Regions from separate parts of the Rhizobium sp. PEPV16 genome, predicted to be linked through region 1. Evidence: riboswitches for the same ligand, from Rfam matches in the RefSeq annotation. Region 1 holds a riboswitch; each other region holds the start of a gene.

Region 1 (4,578 bases):
TTTCGTGCAGGCCGATGACGACAAGGCGGGTGGCGCGCTTTTCGCCAGGCGTCCAGGCGCGGTCGAAATAATGGTCGATGCGGCTCCCGACGGCCTGGAGCTGCAGCCGCATCGGCTTGTCGGAGACATCGACGAAACCCTTGAGGCGCAGCACGTCATGGGCTGAAATAACAGTCTTCAGCGACTCGATGAAGCCGGCGGGATCGGCGACCGGGCCGAGTTCGGCGACGAAGCTGTCGAATTCGTCATGGTCGTGCGGCGCACCATCCTCATGCTCCAGCTCGTGATGCGACTTGCGATTGGCGACATCGTCCTCCGTACCGATGCCGAGGCCGAGCAGGATGCCGGCCGACACCTCGCCGTTCCGCGCCTCGATCATCACGGGCTTGCGCACCGTGCGGGAGGCGACCTCGTCGCGCACCCTGATGAGGCCGGCAGCGTCGATCAGGTCGGTCTTGTTGAGCACGATGAGATCGGCGCAGGTCAGCTGATCCTCGAACAACTCCTCGATCGGGCTCTCGTGATCGAGCGATTCATCCTCGGCGCGGCGCGCATCGACGGCATCGTGGTCGTCGGCAAAACGGCCGGCGGCAACAGCGGCGCTGTCGACCACCGTAATAACGCCGTCGACGGTCACCTGGGTGCGAATGTCGGGCCAGTTGAAGGCGGCGACCAGCGGCTGCGGCAGGGCAAGACCTGAAGTCTCGATGACGATATGGTCGGGCCGCTGTTCGCGCTCGAGCAGCTTCGTCATCGTCGGAATGAAATCGTCCGCAACCGTGCAGCATATGCAGCCATTGGTCAGCTCGATGATGTCGTCCTCGGTGCAATTCTCCGCACCGCAGCCCTTCAGCACGTCGCCGTCGACGCCGAGATCGCCGAACTCGTTGATGATCAGGGCAATCTTCCTGCCGCCGGCGTTGGTGAGCAGGTTGCGGATCATCGTCGTCTTGCCGGCACCGAGGAAGCCGGTGATGACGGTTGCGGGAATCTTCTGCTGGTTCATGGACTTAACCCTTCATTTTCAGCGGCAGGCCTGCCGCGATGAAATAAACTTCGGCGGCCTTCGCCGCGATCGATTGGTGCAGCCGGCCGGCATGATCGCGAAAATCCCGCGCCATGCGATTGTCGGGCACGATGCCGAGACCGACCTCATTGGAAACGAAAACGAGCCGCGCTTTCGCGGTGGGCAGGAAATCGGCAAGGGCGACAAATTCCGCCGCCATCTCACGCTCCTCCATCATCAGATTGGTGACCCAGAGCGTCAGGCAGTCGATGAGGACGATGCGCTCCTTGCGGTCGATGGCGGTGAGCTTGCCGACAAGATCGAGCGGCTCCTCATGCGTCGTCCAGGACGGACCGCGATCGGCCTTGTGTTGGGCGATGCGCGCCTGCATCTCCTCGTCCCATGCACGGCCGGTCGCGACATAGTGACGGTCGAGGCCGGTCGCCGTCACGAGGTCTTCGGCGAACCGGGATTTGCCGGAACGTGCTCCGCCGAGGATGAAGGTGGCAGTCATGCTCAAACGCCCCTCAGGGAGAGTGCGTAGCCGTGGCTTGTTCCGAGTGCACCTTTCTCGGCTACTGAGGGTGTGACACCCCCCTCTGTCCTGCCGGACATCTCCCCCACAAGGGGAGAGATTGAATCGCCGAGAGCTTTTCTCCAAACAATTGATGTAGGACGACGGTCGTGCTGCTTGCCGATCTCCCTCCTTGTGGGGGAGATGTCCGGCAGGACAGAGGGAGGGACCCAGCATTCGACATAAGCGGCCGAAAGCACACCTCTTGCAGCACTGCTTGGAGGCGTCGCGCGCGCCGCACCAGGCCGCGCCGAATTCAATCGTTCAGCCAAGACAACCTCCGTGCTGGCAACGGGCATAGTGCCCAGGTGTGGGCTTCTCGCCCGGCACGCATGGCAGGTCTCCTGGCTCGCGGTTATCGGCCGCGATCGGAGCGGACCGGAAACCGGTCGCCCTGATCGTGCCAGCGGATCATCCTCGCCTTCCCGGCTGCATCAGTGAAAAGGTGGACGATTCGTAGATTGAGAGGCGTCCGACCCCGGTTGATCACCATGCATTTCCAGTGGCTTTTCCGGCATGTCGCCCGTCCCGCCCGCTTGCATGATTGCAAGCCGCCGGCCGGAAGGGCTTAGTGCCGGATGGAAGACCCTGACCGCTCTACAGTCGCGGGGTCGGCTGTGATGAAGGCGCCCGGCTTGGGTCCGCCCCGTCACATTCCCTTTTCATCCGGAAGGGCGCAACACCGATCCGGAACCATCCGTTATGTCAGGATGGTCAGTCGACCATCCGTTATCGGGATGGTTAGGCAAGCGCAGGGATGAAGTCAACCGGCCTTGGCGACCGCCCGATCGCCGGCCACGTGACGTGGCCACACAAACACGACTTACCCTACCTTAAATATCGTCATTTATCAGAGACTTACGTCACCGAAATTTATTCCAACCGCCGGCTTTTCGCCGCAATTGCGTCGCAAGCGGACTGCGCGACCATCTCCGCCCTTGACCGGGCCTCTCCCCGCCTAGTTGTCTAGCCATGCTTATGAAATTGGATCGGCGCGGTTTCCGCGCGCTGCGTGTTTTCTTCGATCCGGGACGCCTGAGGGCGCTGACCCGGCGCAGCGAAGTCGGCCTGTCGCTGGCGGGCGCCGTCGTCGGCATCATCTCGGGTCTCGCCGTCACCGGCATGAGCTATGTCTCCAACGAGCTGCACCAGCTGGTCTTCGGCATCGCCGACAGCGAACGGCTGAGCTCGTCCGAGATCGAGAACAAGCTGCTGCTGCTCACCGCCCCCGTCATCGGCGGCGCCCTGCTCGGCCTGCTGCTTTTCGTGCTGGCGAAACGGCGCAAGAAGCCGATGGTCGACCCGATCGAGGCCAATGCGCTGCATGGCGGCCGCCTGTCCCTGACCGACAGCATCATCGTTGCCGTGCAGAACCTGATCTCCAACGGTTTCGGCGCCTCTGTCGGCCTGGAGGCCGGCTATACCCAGCTTGCCGCCGGCCTCGCCTCGAAATTCGGGCTGAAGCTGCAGCTTCGTCGCTCGGACCTGCGCACCCTCGTTGGCTGCGGCGCGGCGGGCGCCATCGCCGCCGCCTTCAACGCGCCGCTGACCGGCGCCTTCTATGCTTTCGAGCTGATCATCGGCACCTATACGATCGTCTCGCTGACGCCTGTCGTCGTCTCCGCCCTTGTCTCCACCCTGATCGCAAGGCTGCTCGCCGGCAGCGATTTCACCATCGATATCGGCAGCTTCGGTTCGGTCGTGCCGGCCGATTATATCCCGGCGCTGCTGCTCGGTGCGTTCTGCGCCGGTGTCGGCATCCTGATCATGCAGGGCGTCGCTTTTGTCGAGGAGCTTGCGCGCAAGAGCTCGATCGCCCCACCCTTCCGCCCGGCACTCGGCGGCATCATCGTCGGGCTCTTGGCGATGATCTCGCCGCAGGTGCTTTCGGCCGGCCACGGCGCGCTGCATCTCAACCTTTCCCGTGACGTGGCAATCCCGACGCTGATCGGCCTCTTCCTTTTGAAATCCTTCGCCTCGGCGATCTCGATCGGCTCCGGCTTCAGGGGCGGCCTGTTTTTCGCCTCTCTGTTCATGGGAGCCCTGCTCGGCAAACTCTTCGCCTATTGCGGCCCCTATTTCGCCGATGCGACGCTGACGCCCGTCATCTATGCCGTGGTCGGCATGAGTTCGCTTGCCGTCGCCGTCATCGGCGGGCCGCTGACCATGACCTTCCTGGCGCTCGAAATCACCGGCGACTTTCCGATCACGGCGCTGGTGCTCGCTGCCGTCATCACCTCCTCGCTGGTCGTGCGTTCGACCTTCGGCTACTCCTTCGCCACATGGCGCTTCCACCTGCGCGGCGAAAGCATCCGCAGCGCCCATGATGTCGGCTGGATCCGCAATCTGACGGTCGACAAGCTGATGCGCGCCGACGTCAAGACGGCAAGGGCGGGCATTTCTCTGGAGGAATTCAAGCAGGCCTTCCCGATCGGCTCGACCCAGCGCGTCATCCTCGTCGAGGAGAGCGACAAATATGCGGGCCTCGTGCTGGTGCCGGAGATTTACGCCAATCCGACCGATGCGCAGGACGAGGGCAAGACGCTTGCCGATTTCATCCACTATCGCAACGATTTCCTGCAGCCGCAGATGAATGCCAGGCAGGCGGCGGCGATCTTCGACAAGAGCGAAAGCGAAGCGCTCGCCGTCGTCAACAACCTGATCGAACGCAAGGTGATCGGCCAGCTCAGCGAAAGCTACACGCTGCGCCGCTACAGCGAAGAACTCGACCGCCGCCGCCGCGAAGTCTCAGGCGAGATCTGAGCAAGTCGGAACACTCCGTCGTCAGTCGGTGCCGGCGAGCTTGAAGACGTTGACCGGCTTCGAAACGCCGCGCAATTCGAAAGAGCCGAGACATTCGCTGGCAACGGCAGAGGTTACCGCGAAACTCTCCGACATCAGCAGATGGTGCCCGAGCACGCCGCAGAGTTTTTCGAGCCGCGAAGCCTCGTTGACGGCGCTGCCGATGACGGTGAAATCAAGCCTGCCGCGTGCGCCG
Region 2 (4,578 bases), on a different contig from region 1:
GCGATGTTCATGGTGATTATCTCCTTCCAATAGATTTGATGGCGCTCGGAGCCACCTCACCCTACCCTCTCCCCGAGGGGAGAGGGGATGTCGCGCCTGCCGCAGATGTCTTCTCCCCTCGGGGAGAAGGTGCCGGCAGGAGGATGAGGGGGCCATTTGCTCAAAGGCTCGCGGTCGAAATCAACTCACAGCGTACAAGACACGCAGCCCTGCACCTCGGTGCCGGACAGCGCCATCTGGCGAAGGCGGATGTAGTAGATCGTCTTGATGCCCTTCTTCCAGGCATGGATCTGCGCCTTGTTGATGTCGCGCGTCGTTGCAGTGTCGCGGAAGAACAAGGTCAGCGACAGGCCTTGGTCGACATGCTGGGTCGCCGCCGCGTAGGTGTCGATTATCTTCTCCGGCCCGATCTCGTAGGCATCCTGATAATAGTCGAGATTGTCGTTGGTCATGAACGGCGCCGGATAGTAGACGCGGCCGATCTTGCCTTCCTTGCGGATCTCGATCTTCGAGACGATCGGATGGATCGAGGAGGTCGAGTGGTTGATATAGGAAATCGAGCCCGTCGGCGGCACCGCTTGCAGGTTCCGGTTATAGAGGCCGGAGGCCATCACCGCCTTCTTCAGCGCGGCCCAATCTTCCTGCGTCGGAATGTGAATGCCTGACGTCTCGAACAGCGCCCTCACCGTCTCCGTCGCCGGCTCCCAGAGCTGCTCGGTATATTTGTCGAAATATTCGCCGGAGGCATATTTCGAGTCCTCGAAGCCCTTGAAGCTTGTGCCGCGTTCGACCGCCAAAAGGTTCGAGGCGCGGATCGCGTGATAGGTCACCGTGTAGAAGTAGATATTGGTGAAATCCACGCCTTCCTCGGAGCCGTAGAAGATGCGTTCGCGGGCGAGGTAACCGTGCAGGTTCATCTGGCCGAGGCCGATCGCATGGCTCTCGTCATTGCCCTTCTCGATGGAAGGAACCGAGGAGATGTGGCTCATGTCGGAAACAGCCGTCAGCGCCCGGATCGAGGTCTCGATCGTCTTACCGAAATCCGCCGAATCCATTGCCGCCGCGATATTCAACGAGCCGAGATTGCAGGAAATATCCTTGCCGAGATGTTTGTAGGAAAGGTCGTCATGATATTCGCTGGCCTCGCTGACCTGCAGAATCTCCGAGCAGAGATTGCTCATCGAGATGCGCCCGGCGATCGGGTTCGCCCGGTTCACCGTGTCCTCGAACATGATGTAGGGATAGCCGCTCTCGAACTGGATTTCGGCAAGCACCTGGAAGAATTCGCGCGCCTTGATCTTCTTCTTTGAGATGCGGGCGTCATCAGCCATCTCGCGGTACTTTTCCGTCACCGAAATCTCAGTGAACGGCACGCCATAGACGCGCTCCACGTCATAGGGCGAGAACAGGTACATGTCCTCGTTGTTCCTCGCGAGCTCGAAGGTGATATCAGGCACGACGACACCGAGCGACAGCGTCTTGATGCGGATCTTCTCGTCGGCATTCTCGCGCTTGGTGTCGAGGAAGCGCATGATGTCGGGATGGTGGGCATTGAGATAGACCGCACCCGCGCCTTGTCGCGCACCGAGCTGATTGGCATAGGAAAAACTGTCTTCGAGCAGCTTCATGACGGGAATGATGCCCGAGGACTGGTTCTCGATATGCTTGATCGGCGCGCCCGCCTCGCGGATATTCGTCAGCGACAGCGCCACGCCGCCACCGCGCTTCGACAATTGCAGCGCCGAATTGATCGACCGGCCGATCGATTCCATATTGTCCTCGACGCGCAGCAGGAAGCAGGAAACCAGTTCGCCGCGCTGCTTCTTGCCGGCATTGAGGAACGTCGGCGTCGCCGGCTGGAAGCGGCCGGAAATGATCTCATCGACCACGTCGCGGGCAAGGGCCTCGTCGCCGCGCGCAAGCGCCAGCGCCACCATGCAGATGCGGTCCTCATAGCGCTCGAGATAGCGCTTTCCGTCGAAGGTCTTCAGCGTATAGCTGGTGTAGTATTTGAAGGCGCCGAGGAAGGTCGGGAAACGGAACTTCTTGGCATAGGCCTGGTCGAACAGATCCCGCACGAAATTGAAGGAATACTGGTCGAGAACCTCCTGCTCGTAATAGCCCTCGGTGACGAGGTAATCGAGCTTTTCCCGGAGATTGTGAAAGAACACCGTGTTCTGGTTCACATGCTGCAGAAAATATTGCTTGGCAGCCATTCGATCCTTGTCGAGCTGGATCCGCCCCTCATCGTCGTAGAGGTTCAGCATCGCGTTCAGCGCGTGGTAGTCGAGCGTTTCCGCCGCTTTCAGAGGGCGTTCGCCGGCGGGATGAGCAAAGGTGTTATGCGGTTTTGCGCCCGCATCCCGCGTCAGAGGTGTTCCCGTGTCCAAAACCGTTCCATTCCGTGTTTGACGTTGGCGATGTCATCTTCTGTGCCCAGCAGCTCGAACCGGTAGAGGTAAGGCACCTGGCATTTCTGCGAGATGACGTCGCCGACGAGCCCGTATGTCTCGCCGAAATTGCTGTTGCCCGCGGCAATCACGCCGCGGATGTGTCCTCGGTTTTCCGCATCGTTGAGGAAACGGATCACCTGCTTGGGAACGGCACCCTTGCCGCCGTCGCCGCTATAAGTCGGCACGATCAGCACGAAGGGTTCGCGGATATGGAACGCGTCTGCGCCACCTGACGGAATGCGCGCCGCGCGCAGTCCGAGCTTGGCGACGAACCGATGGGTGTTCTCGGATCGGCTGGAATAATAGACGATCAGACCCATCGCCTTTCCTCAGGAAAGTGCGCTGATCATGTCGGGGCGGAAACCGGCCCAATGCTGCTCGCCAGCGATGACGACAGGCGCCTGCATATAGCCGAGGCTGCGGACGCGATCGAGCGCTTTGGCATCCTGCGAGATATCGACGATGTCATAGTCGACTCCCAGGCGGTCGAGGGCGCGATAGGTGGCAGTGCATTGGACGCAGGCAGGCTTGCTGTAGACGGTGATGGTCATAATATTCCTCGTAACGATTGGGACGCAGGACATCGGTCGGAAATCTCTCGATATCCGTCGAAAACACTCTGTATTTTGCAGCGATGCGGCTCGTTCAGCCGCTGGGCGTGATCCGCCCTCTCCTTGACGCGGGTGGTGGCCTGAACTGAGATACTGACATGACTTCACCCCGAAGTGGCTCAATGCGAAGGTTTCGAGGGCGGAGGTTCGGGCCTGCGAAACGCGATGCGGAGATTCCCCGCAGCCATGCAACGCGACCTTCCGGACACCCCGCCCGTGGACGTTTCGTTCGAGGCAGGTCTCCTGGCTCACGGGTCAAAGCGCCTGCCCAGCCTTCCCGGAGCATCATGCTCCAGTGACCTGAAATCGGACAGTTGCTCGCCGCTTACAGTTGCGGGGGCAGCTCCGGCATTGCCGCGCCATGATGGCGAAGCGCACCGAATTCCCGTCTTAGCCGCCGATCCTCACGAATCGACGGAACCTCGAACACTAGATATGGTACGCGAATCGCTGATGACGTCAACAAGTTGTTGTGGCGGCGCAGCAGTGGCGGCAGTGAATTTCACGTGACTGCGTATGATGTGGATAATGAAGCGTTAACGGAAAAGCGCTGTGGAGAACCCATCAGAAAAGAGCCGGCAGAAGCCGGCTCCCGAAACAACATTCATATTTTTATTCGAAGCAACTGCAGCGCGTTGATCGTCACCAGCACGGTGGCGCCGGTATCGGCGAGGATCGCCGGCCAGAGCCCGGTGATCCCGATAATCGTCGTCACCAGAAAGACCGCCTTCAGCCCGAGTGCGATGGTGATATTCTGCAGGATGTTGCGCATCGTGCGTTTGGAAAGTTCGATCATCCGCGCCACGTCGCCGACGCGTCCGTGCAGCACGGCGGCATCCGCCGTCTCCAGCGCCACATCGGTGCCGCCGCCCATGGCGATGCCGATATCGGCCGCGGCCAGTGCCGGAGCATCGTTGATGCCGTCGCCGACCTTGGCAACGACGAAGCCCTGGCGCTTCAATTCGCCGACGACCCGCTGCTTGTCCTCCGGCATCATCTCGCCGCGCCAGTCGATGCCGAGCATGCCGGCAACGGCTGCTGCCGTCCGCTTGTTGTCGCCCGTCAACATCATCGCCTTGACGCCCGCCGATTTGAGGGCAGCGAGCCCGGCCTCGGCATCCTCGCGCGGCTCGTCGCGCATGGCGATCAGGCCGGCCGCAACACCGTTGACGAGCAGCACCGACACGCTCTTGCCCTCGTCGTTCAGCGCAGCGATGCGTGCATCCCGTTCAGCACTGAGCGCCCCGCGCTCACGGGCAGCAGGCGGCGACAGCAGGTCCAGCGTCTCGCCGCCGACTTTGCCACTGACACCCTTGCCCGGCAGCGCTTCCAGCTCGAAGGCCGGCGGCACGGGAACGCCATCCGCTTTGGCGCGGTTGAGGATCGCCAGCGCCAGCGGATGGCTAGAACCCTGCTCCAGCACCGCCGCGCGCGACAGCACCTGCGCCTCGCTCAGGTCAAAGGAAATGATGTCGGTCACCTGAGGCTTGCCTTCCGTCAGCGTGCCTGTTTTG
Region 3 (4,578 bases), on a different contig from region 1:
TCAAGTCGATCATGTTCATTGGGCCGTTATCCTCCGATCGATCCGCCGATAGCCGAATATCATTTGGAATTTCCGGGATTCGCCTTCAGCGTATCGATATAAAAGCCCGGAATAAAGATACCTCGCCCTCGCCCGGCGTCGGCGATACCCCGACATCGGTTTGCTCACCTTGACTGTCAATGGTGTGACTGTGCGATTGAGGCCACGCTCGACCACCACCCTAGGTGTTCAGTCCCCATCCATCATGAAAGACGAGTTCCTCGAGCGGCAGCCGCTGCCGCCAGCCTTTGACGGAGAGTTCCGGCTCGTCATAGAGCCGATCGACGAAACCGGCACAAAGCCAGGCGACCACCTCGATATGCTCGGGTATGCCGAGAATGCTCTTCAGATCGCCTTCGCGAAAAATGCTGACCCAGCCGATGCCGACACCTTCCGCCCGCGCCGCAAGCCAGAGATTTTGGATGGCGCAGACTGTGGAATAGCTATCCATCCTGGAATTGTGCGTGCGCCCTAGCACGACGCTGCCGCTGCGGGTGGGATCGCAGGTCACGCATATGCCGAGCGGCGCCTCAACGATGCCTTCGAGCTTGAGCGAGCGGTAGGCTTGCCGCCGTTCGCCCTCGAACATCAGCGCCGCCTCCTCGTTGGCGCTCGCGAAGGCATCCCGAACGCGCGCCCGCACAGCGGCACTTTTCACCAGAATGAAATTCCACGGCTGCATGAAGCCGACGGAGGGTGCGTGGTGAGCGGCCGTCAGCAGCCGCTGCACAACATCGTCAGGCAAAGGATCGGGTCGAAACTGGCTGCGAACGTCGCGCCGCGTCATGATCGCGTGATAGACGGCCTCGCGTTCGGCCAAGGAAAAACCGGACGCCGCCGAAAGGGCATCCTCATCAAAGGGTCGCATCGTCAAATCCCCAACAACGCAACCGCCCCGCCGTCCGCGCGGATCGGTCTATCTTTGTCAGGCCGGTTTTCTGACTTGGCGTCATCCGTCTGCCGCAGCCTTCCCGGCAAGAAGCCAGTGGCGTGATGAAGCGGCAAACGTCGGCCTTACAGCGTTGGGCACGTTCCGGTCTTGCACCGGATTCCCGATTCTCCCGCCTTACCGGCGGGCACCTGACGGCGCATCTATTTCAGCAAACCGGCGCGGCGGCAAGCCGCGAACCAGATAGTTGATTCCAGCCGCGCGCCAAGCGGTGCCATCTGTCTCTTTTCTTCGGCCGGGGCGTAGGGAACACGGACGCGCGACACACCTCTTCTCCCCAGCGGGGCGAGGCAGATCTCCAGCGGGCGCAATAGCGAAATAACACGCGTGTGCTCCGGCATCCCATTCTACTTTATGATTTATTCACATATCAAATACACACTGCGTTTGCGCGTTTTGGGTTGCTATCCGGACATGGGCATGAGGGCTCGTGATGTGACCGTCAGCGTGGATGCCCGTATTGAGACGCCGGTCGGGAACATCTCCGACTGAGCCGCAATTCTAGGCTGCCGCGGAATGTTCCAATTTTTGAAAACGATGCCTCTGACCGCCAAGCTGGCGGCGATTATCGTTGCCGTCAACCTCTGCGGCATTTCCGCCTTCGCCACCTATACCTGGATGTACGAAACCCGGGCATTGATCGATGGCGCCAAGGCCAACTGGTCAAAGGATGCGGAGCAGTTTGCCTCTCTGGCCGCCGGCGGCGTCAAGTGGGGTAAGGCGAATGCCGTCCGTGAAGCTTATTCGCTCTACCGCGACGACCCTTCGCTCGATCTCGTGCAATTTGCCGCATTCAACGCGGAACCTGCCGCCGTCGACACATGGACACGCGATGGCATCAACGGTTTGCCCGCACCGGCCGATCTGGCCAAGAGCCTCAGTGCAAAGCCGGAAAAAACGACGATCGATGACGGCGGGATATCCGCCGGCGTGGTCACGATCATAGCGCCGCTCCCGCTCGACAAATCAGGAAAAGCCACCGGCTATATCGTCACGAACTGGTCCGTCGAAAAAATCGCTGCTGAAGTCAGGCAGAAGGTTCTCGTTTCGCTGCTCACGCAGTCGCTGATCACCGCCTTGGCCGTCGTCGCCTTCCTTCTCGCCATGCGCAGCCTTGTTGGCCGGCCCATCAGGATCCTCAGTGAGAGAATCAGCGCATTGCAGAAAGGCGATCTGGCCTCTCCCGTCGCCTATAAGGAAAATGGCGACGAGATCGGTTTTCTGGCACGCGCGTTGGAAGTCTTCCGCCACGAGGCAATTGCGAAGGTCGAAAGAGAGCAGGCCGCTGCCGAGCAGAGCGCCTCGCTCGACGCCGAACGGGCGCGCAACACGTTGTTCACGGAAGAGGCCAGCAAAACCCAACGGCTGGTCATGACCGCTCTCGCAAATGCATTGGAAAAGCTTGCCGCCGGCGACTTCTCGATACACCTGGCCGATCTCGGCCCCGAATTCGATAAATTGCGGCAGGATTTCAACAACATGGTCGAAGCGGTCGCGGCCGCGCTGACAGAGATCAAGACCGCGTCCGTGGCGGTCGAAGGTGGGTCAAGCGAGCTGGCCTCCTCCGCAGATCAACTCGCCAGGCGGACCGAGCAACAGGCAGCAGCATTGGAACAGACCGCCGCAGCACTGGATGAGGTGACCACCACGGTCAGAACTTCGTCGCAGCGCGCCGAAAATGCCGGCAAGCTGGTCGAGGAGACAAAGCGGAGCGCCCATGTCTCAGCGACGGTGGTGCGCGATGCAATCGGCGCGATGGACCGTATTCAGACCTCGTCTAGCCAGATCGGCCGCATCATCGGCGTCATCGATGAAATCGCGTTTCAGACGAACCTGCTGGCGCTGAATGCCGGCGTCGAAGCCGCGCGTGCCGGCGAGGCCGGCAAGGGTTTTGCGGTTGTCGCTCAGGAGGTGCGTGAACTCGCCCAGCGGTCGGCAAATGCGGCAAAGGAAATCAAGAACCTTATCAACGTATCCGGCCAGGAAGTTGCCGCGGGCGTCGGGCTGGTGAACGAAACCGGCGACGCCTTGCTGAAGATCGAGGAGCAGATCAACCGCATCAGCGACAGTATCGCTTCCATCGTCCAGTCCTATCGCGAACAGGCGACGGGCCTGCAGGAAATCAACGGTGCGATCAACCAGATGGATCAGGCGACGCAGCAGAACGCGGCAATGGTCGAGGAAACCAACGCGGCCTGCCAGGAACTGCTGCAGCAGGGACGCCTTCTGCAGGACTCGGCCGGCAGGTTCGTCGTCGGCGCATCTACCGCCAGCCAGCCCAAACCCGTTCAAGCTGCCCGCCAACCGCGTCCCGAGCCCAGAGTCTTCACGCAGCGACATGTAGGCAATGCCGCCGTTGCCGCTGCTCCCGGTGCCTGGGAGGAGTTCTGACGTCGTCTGCATCCGATAAGCCGTAGTTCTCAGCAACCTATAATCAGGAAGGAAACACTTATGAAGAAAATCGTGCCCGCATTTCTTTTGGCCTGCGCTGCATTTGCCGTGCCCGTGGGCGTATCCATGGCGCAGGATGCCAAGCTTGCCCCGATCTCCGACTACGTGACGAGCGACGTCAAGCCCTGGCTCAACGACCCTGCCATCATCGAGGCTGTCAAGGCGCAGAACGCTGCCAACGCCAATCTCAGCGCGGGTGATGTTGACGCCCTCGACAATAAGTGGCGTGCCGAAGTCGATGGCTCCGACCACTCGATGATCGACGGCGTGCTCAACAATGCACTGTCGAAATTCCTTCAGGGAAAGAAGGAAGCTTCCGGCGGCAAGATCACGGAAATCTTCGTCATGGATGCAAAGGGGCTGAATGTCGGTCAAAGCGACACAACATCGGATTATTGGCAGGGCGACGAGGGCAAGTTCCAGAAGTCTTTTGGCGCCGGCAAGGAAGCCGTCTTCGTCGATGAGATCGAAAAGGATGAGTCGACCCAGACACTGCAGTCGCAGGCAAGTGTGACGATATCCGACGACAAGGGAACGCCGATCGGCGCCATCACCGTCGGTGTGAACGTCGACGCTCTCTGAACTCGGGAACGACATTCGAAAGCAATGAAAACGCATATCGCCCGGAGCATGCACGGTTCGGGCGATATGGATAAACAAAGACTTGCAAGACGTCGCATGAGCGAGATCGAGTGCGACGTGCCCTCCACAGGGGGTATGGTGCCCCGCAAGAGCATCAGCTTTTCAGGCAGCAAATTCTACGTGACAATGCCTGATCTTGGCGCTACACACGCCTCATGTCGATCACGTCAACCTACGCCTCGGGATTTTATTGGTACCGCTGCTCCCAGCGGATACGGGTCCATGCGTAACTGAATTCGACGCGACGACAACCCGAACAGCCGCTAGTCTACCTGGCGGCTTTTTTGTTCCGTGCGGGTATGACCAAACAGGAGCCATACCGTGTCTGATACCATTGATGATCTGCGTATCGTCGAGATCACCCCGCTGACCAAACCCGCCGATATCATTGCGGAAATCCACCGCAATCCTACTGTCACCGAGACCGTGACCAGCAATCGTGATGCGATCCACAAGATTCTCCAGGGCGAGGACGATCGCCTGATCGTCGTCATCGG

The links. Region 1 has a riboswitch for cobalamin ahead of cobU (bifunctional adenosylcobinamide kinase/adenosylcobinamide-phosphate guanylyltransferase). Riboswitches for the same ligand answer to the same signal wherever they lie in the genome.
Region 2: linked by a shared signal. The riboswitch ahead of nrdH (glutaredoxin-like protein NrdH) and the one ahead of cobU (bifunctional adenosylcobinamide kinase/adenosylcobinamide-phosphate guanylyltransferase) in region 1 are both predicted to bind cobalamin.
Region 3: linked by a shared signal. The riboswitch ahead of bluB (5,6-dimethylbenzimidazole synthase) and the one ahead of cobU (bifunctional adenosylcobinamide kinase/adenosylcobinamide-phosphate guanylyltransferase) in region 1 are both predicted to bind cobalamin.

The regions. Positions count from the first base shown of each region.
Region 1 covers NZ_VSZV01000160.1:2,964-7,541, reverse strand. The annotation lists gene cobW (cobalamin biosynthesis protein CobW) at 1-1,006, opposite strand, end outside; gene cobU (bifunctional adenosylcobinamide kinase/adenosylcobinamide-phosphate guanylyltransferase) at 1,011-1,520, opposite strand; cobalamin riboswitch at 1,897-2,293, opposite strand; gene FY112_RS03385 (chloride channel protein) at 2,553-4,343, shown strand; gene FY112_RS03380 (adenylate/guanylate cyclase domain-containing protein) at 4,365-4,578, opposite strand, start outside.
Region 2 covers NZ_VSZV01000196.1:2,688-7,265, reverse strand. The annotation lists gene nrdF (class 1b ribonucleoside-diphosphate reductase subunit beta) at 1-11, opposite strand, end outside; gene nrdE (class 1b ribonucleoside-diphosphate reductase subunit alpha) at 186-2,390, opposite strand; gene nrdI (class Ib ribonucleoside-diphosphate reductase assembly flavoprotein NrdI) at 2,369-2,773, opposite strand; gene nrdH (glutaredoxin-like protein NrdH) at 2,783-3,004, opposite strand; cobalamin riboswitch at 3,280-3,504, opposite strand; gene FY112_RS05320 (heavy metal translocating P-type ATPase) at 3,669-4,578, opposite strand, start outside.
Region 3 covers NZ_VSZV01000182.1:4,008-8,585, reverse strand. The annotation lists gene FY112_RS04560 (SDR family NAD(P)-dependent oxidoreductase) at 1-19, opposite strand, end outside; gene bluB (5,6-dimethylbenzimidazole synthase) at 221-907, opposite strand; cobalamin riboswitch at 950-1,138, opposite strand; gene FY112_RS04550 (methyl-accepting chemotaxis protein) at 1,505-3,379, shown strand; gene FY112_RS04545 (hypothetical protein) at 3,440-4,021, shown strand; gene FY112_RS04540 (3-deoxy-7-phosphoheptulonate synthase) at 4,403-4,578, shown strand, end outside.